DNA from 3 places in the Lysinibacillus sp. EB106-09-02-XG168 genome. Region 3 is predicted to be linked to each of the others. Evidence: predicted binding sites of a transcription regulator. Region 3 holds the regulator's gene; each other region holds the start of a gene.
The links. Region 3 encodes LexA, which represses DNA repair genes until DNA is damaged. Its sites were predicted from a motif close to CGAACATATGTTCG; they were not measured.
Positions count from the first base shown of each region.

Region 1: the regulator LexA is predicted to act here: its motif matches at 828-841, upstream of AC3WSO_RS13575 (YolD-like family protein).
Region 2: the regulator LexA is predicted to act here: its motif matches at 1,614-1,627, upstream of AC3WSO_RS11325 (YhjD family protein).

Region 1 is NZ_JBYTDN010000003.1:2,594,007-2,596,282, forward strand. It holds gene AC3WSO_RS13570 (YolD-like family protein) at 177-515, opposite strand; gene AC3WSO_RS13575 (YolD-like family protein) at 531-806, opposite strand; gene AC3WSO_RS13580 (hypothetical protein) at 1,113-1,559, opposite strand; gene AC3WSO_RS13585 (hypothetical protein) at 1,639-1,830, opposite strand; gene AC3WSO_RS13590 (sigma-70 family RNA polymerase sigma factor) at 1,835-2,276, opposite strand, start outside.
Region 2 is NZ_JBYTDN010000003.1:2,147,308-2,149,583, reverse strand. It holds gene AC3WSO_RS11335 (BrxA/BrxB family bacilliredoxin) at 1-272, opposite strand, end outside; gene AC3WSO_RS11330 (hypothetical protein) at 714-980, opposite strand; gene AC3WSO_RS11325 (YhjD family protein) at 998-1,339, opposite strand; gene AC3WSO_RS11320 (hypothetical protein) at 1,719-1,997, shown strand.
Region 3 is NZ_JBYTDN010000003.1:1,272,863-1,275,138, forward strand. It holds gene AC3WSO_RS06875 (prepilin peptidase) at 1-52, shown strand, start outside; gene AC3WSO_RS06880 (gamma-glutamyl-gamma-aminobutyrate hydrolase family protein) at 141-863, shown strand; gene lexA (transcriptional repressor LexA) at 1,046-1,663, opposite strand; gene yneA (cell division suppressor protein YneA) at 1,828-2,145, shown strand; gene AC3WSO_RS06895 (YneB family resolvase-like protein) at 2,142-2,276, shown strand, end outside.

The sequences.
Region 1 (2,276 bases), 1.3 Mb from region 3:
GGGGATGGGCAAAAACACCCAAATTAAAAAGTCGGTTCCTTAGCGTTCACGAATCGACTTTTTTTAGGTTGCAATTTGCTTAGCGTACGAAATTCGCGTTTTGTTGGTGCTACCCCACTTTGGCCATTTTTAACTTTTCAAGAGAAGAATTGTCTTGTATTTCACGGTCCTCAGGTTTAATCATCAGTATCCACCAATTTCGCATTTTGGATTTTATCAATTGTTATTCTTTTAATAGCCGTTTCGGTTTCCAACAGCAATTCTTTCTTATTTGTATCTGTTGCAGTAATTAAACCTGTCTCATCATGTAGGTGGTTATTATCCCACAAAGTAAGTGTTACAAGTTTTTTCATTACAGTTACACGGTGGATTGTTTGCTGTAACTCCTCTAGTTCCCACTCAGTTAATTCTCTTTTTTTATCGTAAAATTGCTCTTCTTTCCACTTTTTTAACTCTACAAGATGTTCTGGCAACATCATTGATGTCCACTTAATATTATTTCGGTCATGCAACATACAAATCACTCTCCATTAATAATCACATTCTGATACGTTTAAAATATCTAAGAAATGCACTTTATGAATATCCATGTATTTATCTTTGATATGTATTAATTTAGTGTTTGCATCCATTTTCGTGACCATACCTGTTAACTGTTCATCTTTTTTGTAAACTGAAAATACTTTGTTCTTTGATTCTTGCATCGATTCAGTTAATGTATATGCTATTTCCTCTAATTCAAACTCATCACGGTCTAAGTGTTTAGGTTCTTTCTTTTTTGTTGGTGTTTTTGTCTTAGTAGCCATGTTAATTCTCCTTTTATAAACAGAACGTTTGTTTGTATATATTATAGAACTAACGTTCTGTTTTTAGCAATAAAAAAATGACCAGGCTCACAAAAATTTGTGATTACCTGGTCATAGTTAATTGATTATATTGTGCGTTTCACTACTGATATCAGCAATCCTAAAGCCTCTCCGTTTGTCATAGAGCCTACTTTTTCGGTGGGGTCCCCCATAAAGTACCTCATTGTTGTATCTTCTACATCACTTATATGGCTCAAAAAAGACCAAAATAATTAATTTCATCTTGGTCTTGATATTATATACTTTTTAAACTGAAGGTTTTTGAATCCAATATTGCAAAGAATTTAAAATAAGCTTCCCTGAAGGTACAGTTATTGGAAGAAATACAATACTATAAATGACGCCCCATATCATTGAATCTTCTAGATTAAATGTATTTAAGTTACCGCGCAATACCATTTCACTAATTAAAATACCCAATGTGCCAGTAAATAAGCTGACAATTAAAGTTACAAAGAAACTAATCCACCACATTTTTTTATTTGGGATATTCTTTTGAGTAGATAGATAATATCCTATTATGGCCATGGATAGAATCATGGGAATAGAAAATGCTATATATAACCAACTTTCTCCCCAGTAGCTTATACGACCTCCTGCTAAAGTATTCCCTACACTAGAAAAAAGGTATGGAATAAAAATTGAACAAAAAATACCTATAGTAATTCCTTTTAAAATACCTTTAGCTTTCATACAAAACTCTCCTTTTTCTGGGAATCTAGATGTTAAAATTATTATACAATATCTTAACTCAGAAGAAATATTTATTTTATTAATTGATAAATAGTCCTTTCGGTTCATTAAATTTGACTTTAGCCAAGGATTTTAGAGACAGTTCATACAAATGTTGCTTTAATTCCTCTCTATGCTTTGGACTTGTTTGTAATAAGGCATAATTAATCATCGGTTCAATTATTGTAATAATTTCTTCTATTTCTTGCTCTTCAAAATTTTTATTTTTCATCAAATTATCTCCTTGTTACTATGAACTTTTTCAACTTCGAAATTGCCTGTTTACGACTTTTGGAAATTGCTTGTTGTGATACATTGTATCTAGTTGCAATTTCAATATCACTAAGCTTTAATGCATAATAGAAATACAGTATTTTTTGTTGTCGTTTAGTTAAAGTGTAGATAGCTTGTTTTAATAAATCACCAGTTATAAAGCTACTCATACAATTTTCTTCTACTTGATCTAACTTTTTTTCAGCTTCTATATCTTTTAAAGAATCAATTAAGGACGAGTCTGATTTGTCTATAATTAATGGCTCATTTTTCTCTAATTTTCTAATATTTATGTCAAACCTGCGTGATTCATAATGAATAACTTTTTTTATATAAGATACTGCCAGAGCTTTTTTAGTGTACTTTTGAAATGCTTGATCCAATAAAAACTTGTTCTTATCTGTT
Region 2 (2,276 bases), 870 kb from region 3:
CGCATCGCTACAGTTGCTTCAGGATCCTGTCCAGCAAATACAGTCACAAGATGATCAGGCTTAACTGCCTCCACTGCCTCACGAGCAGCGGGACGCGCCAATCCAGCCGCACATCCACAAACCGAGTTAATCACAACCAACGAAGTCCCCTTCGCATCTGCCATAAATTCATTTACCGCATCAGCCGTCGTAAGCTCCGTAAATCCAGCCTCCACTAACTCCTCGCGCATTGGCTTCACTACCTGTTTCATATATTCATCGTAAGCGTTCATGCTTTTACCCTCTTTCATATGTATTCGCAAATGTTATTATAGCAAGGTTTTTCACGAATGTACAAAGACTTGCCTTTTGCCCGATTTCATGCGTTTTCGGGGGAAATGTGACTTTTTCGTGATTTTAGTGACTTTTTTGTGTAACGAGGCTTGGTTTGTTAAACACTTGTTACACACTTAAAAAATGGGTTTTATTATTATTTATTCTACTGTTTTTAATTACATTACATCCATATTTTTTATAAAGATTTTCCATTTACTTTATCGTTTTACTCCAATAAAATGTAAATAAATACATACAAAAGAGGTAACAAAATGAATCCATGGATAAAGACCATTCTGGGTGTAGTCATAATAATCGGCTTCAGTATAACGTTGAATCAATTGATGGAACCTGGTATTTTAAGCACAATGTTAAAAGGCTTAGTTATTTTAATTGTATTACTTATGAATAATTTCACTACCAATAAAAATACAGAACAGAACACAAAATAAACCAAGAATAGCCATTAAGCTATCTTCAAATTTAAAGAATCCCTTTATAGCATCGATTGCTTTTTTTACAGCATCCTTTGCTTTGGTTATCGGTGACTTAATTGCTGAATAAATAGAATTCCAGTTTTCTTTAACCTTCCCAAGCAAATCACCGTTGCTGCCATCACTCCAATTTAGAGAGGCTTTTATAAATAATAATGACCAGGTACTCACATTTCATGAGCGCCTGGTCATTTATTTTGGTGACTTAATAATAAATTTTCAACCTGCGTTTTAAGTGCCATATTAGCATAAGTAAATACTTGATCCTCGCCAGCGGTGGCGATAATTAAATCACTAAAGTTTTCATCGACCTTTACCCACTTCACGACTCTAATTTTATCTTTGGCCAACAGCCTTTTAGAGTTGTAACATTCTTGTGAAATGTCGTCTAAAAGCTTATCAAGGATTGGCAAATATACTTTGCTCAATTTAAGGTTTTCAATCACTTTATAATCACGCTGTAACGACTGAACAGCCATATCATAAACCACATATTTGTGCATTAGTCTCCTTTGTTCAAAACTTATCATACTACCGAGCGCTCCTTGTGGACGATTGGAACAACTGCCAACACACTATCAATCATAAATGTACGCTTTGCCTGTTTACTGAAACAGTAAGCTTGAAACGAATTACCAACAATTTTAATGACTTTTATACGCCTTTTAGAGACTTTGCCGTCTTTAGCTAAGTACATAAGTACATCATATTTAAAAATTGATTACGTTGCATTTCTTTTATCAGTTGTTCTTTCATACCAGTTCCACCTTTCAAAAAAGAACTTTTGTTCCCTTCTTTATTTTACGCACAAACGTTCTCTTTTACAAGCAGTAAAATTTTCATGTACTTGATTAAAAATTTCTATTAAAATGCAATATGTACATAATTTCACAAAGGAGTTAACGCAACATGGAAACACTAACTATAAATGAAAGAACTTATAAAATTAAGTTTATCCCGTTTGAAGACAAATGTGGGCTGAAAGAAGATGGAACACATGACATAGCCTATAGTGGTCACAATATTGATATTCAGTTTAACGATGAAATATTTAATGGAAAAATATATGAAGAATTAAAATATAAAATCTCTTTTTTTCTAGTCCTTACCCTTTTTTGGAGAAGATATAGAAATGATAAAGAAATATTTTCAGGAAGAACATGGAGTTCAGGAATTTTATTTTCTTGACATAGACAGCGATGAGGGTTATGTAAAATTTTAATCGTGGTAATGAGGTAATTGTATGTGCTTATTAAAAGCTTTTGCGTCTAGTGGATTAAGTATGTTACATATCATACTGCCAGTAATAATACTAATGGCAGTTGAAATTGGATGTATTGTTGTTTTTTAGTCAATCTTTGAAAAACTACTCCCCAGCAAAATTTATAAATCCCTTTTAGTTTGTGTGGCATTAGCTACTTTTTACGTTTGGGTTGTGCCAATGAATTTAGGATATTCTGAGTTTTT
Region 3 (2,276 bases):
TATCTATTTCTATGGGGATGCGTTGATGAATTGGTATCTTGGATTTTGGTAATTAATCAGTGGGGGAGTCTTTCGATGATTAATAGTCTTCAAGCTTTTATAGGTAGTAAATGCTAGATAAAGATCATGGAGGGGATAAGATGAAACCAATTATCGGAATAACAGCCTTTGCGGAGGATGATTTGTCCTCAAGAGTAAATGCTGCTTATAGCAAAAGTATAATTGAAGCTGGGGGTGTACCTCTTATAATTCCGCTTGGAGTTGAAGAGGACATAGCACAAATTTTATCGTTGACGGACGGATTATTACTTTCGGGCGGACATGATGTACATCCATTTCTTTTTAGTGCAGAACCTACACCAAAGTTAGGAAAGATTCACCCGGAAAGGGATTCAATAGAACTTTCCTTGATTGAAGCGGCCTCTATTCGGCAAATGCCGATTTTCGGAATTTGTCGAGGGATTCAAATGCTGAATGTTGCGTTTGGAGGCACACTCTATCAGGATATTGATAGTGAATATCATAGTAAAAAATTAATAAAGCATACGCAACAAGCGGCACGTGGCGTTGTTACACATCATGTTCATCTAACACCGGATACATTATTAACAGCGATTATCGAGGAAGAAAAAATTGCGGTGAATTCATTTCATCATCAGGCAATAAACGTAGCAGCAGAAAAATTGAAAGTGGCAGCCAAATCAAGTGATGGTATCGTTGAAGCCGTAGTACACGAAGATTTACCATTTTGTCTAGCAGTACAATGGCATCCTGAAGAGCTAGCTATTGCTGGAGATGAAGCATCAAAAAAATTATTCACTGCATTTGTAAAGGCGAGTTTGAAATTCAAGGTAGAGGCATAAAACTGGATAAGCATTACATGGCTTAAGACGGAAATTAAACTAAAGACATTGCTAGAGGGAAGAATCCATATAAGTGGGTTCTTTTTTAGTGTATAAAATGGTACTCAAAAAATAAGAAAAAGAGGTATATGCCCATTTGCGAACATAAAATCCTCTTTTTGTACGTTGCTATTGAGATACTTTTAATGAACACGACGATAAAGACCTACAACATGCCCCAAAATAGAAACTTGGTCTACGATAATGGGCTCCATTGTTGCGTTCTCAGGCTGTAAACGGAAATGACTTTTTTCCTTAAAGAAACGCTTTACAGTTGCTTCATTCTCTTCAGTCATTGCTACGACAATATCACCATTATCAGCTGTTGATTTTTGTTTAACAATAACTAAATCTCCGTCTAAAATGCCAGCTTCAATCATTGATTCGCCCATAATTTCTAGCATAAATAACTGATCTTCACTTGTACCATAAATATCCAGTAGCGGGAAATATTCATCGATATTTTCAACAGCAGTTATCGGAGAACCCGCAGTAACTTTCCCCACAAGTGGTACATGTATAACATGTTGCTTTTGAATAGAATCCTCTGGCTCTAGAATTTCAATGGCACGTGGTTTAGTTGGATCGCGTCGAATTAAGCCTTTTTGCTCCAAACGAGCTAAATGTCCATGAACCGTAGAGCTTGAAGCAAGTCCAACTGCTTCACCAATCTCACGTACAGATGGCGGATACCCCTTTGCGCGTACCTCTTCTTTAATGAAATCTAATATGGCCTCTTGTCTTTTCGAAACTTTTTTCATGATTGCTCACCTCTTTTTTCTAATCATTCTACTTATTATGTAGTATAGCAGAATGCGAACACTTAAGCAAACATAGGTTCGAAAAGTGTTTGACAAAAACGTTTGTTCGCATTAATATAAGAACATATATTCCGAACAAACATTCTCGAAAAGGGGTTATACACATGAACTGGTTTGAAAAAAATCCACATATTACAATTTTATTAGGAGCTTGTCTACTATTTACAGCATATCTTTTTATAACAGATCCAGGCGATGTTACATACGCAGAAATTGAAATCGAGCATGGTGATAGCTTATGGTCGTTAGCCGAACAATACCGTGGTAAAATGAAGTCGGATGATTGGATTAAGCTTGTTAAGGCAGAAAATGAATTATCGAACGTACGAATTATTGCAGGTAATTCTCTAGTGATTCCAGTAGTGGGTGACGACCAACCCCATCCTATAAATTCAATTGAAATTGCGAGAAATGTAAAATGATAACAAAACAACAATCGGCTGTTGTCTATTGCCGTGTGAGTACAGAAAAAGAGACACAAAGCTCCTCGTTAGAGCGACAGGAGGAGGAGTTAGTACGCTATGCAAAAGAACAGGGCTACGAAGTGAAACTT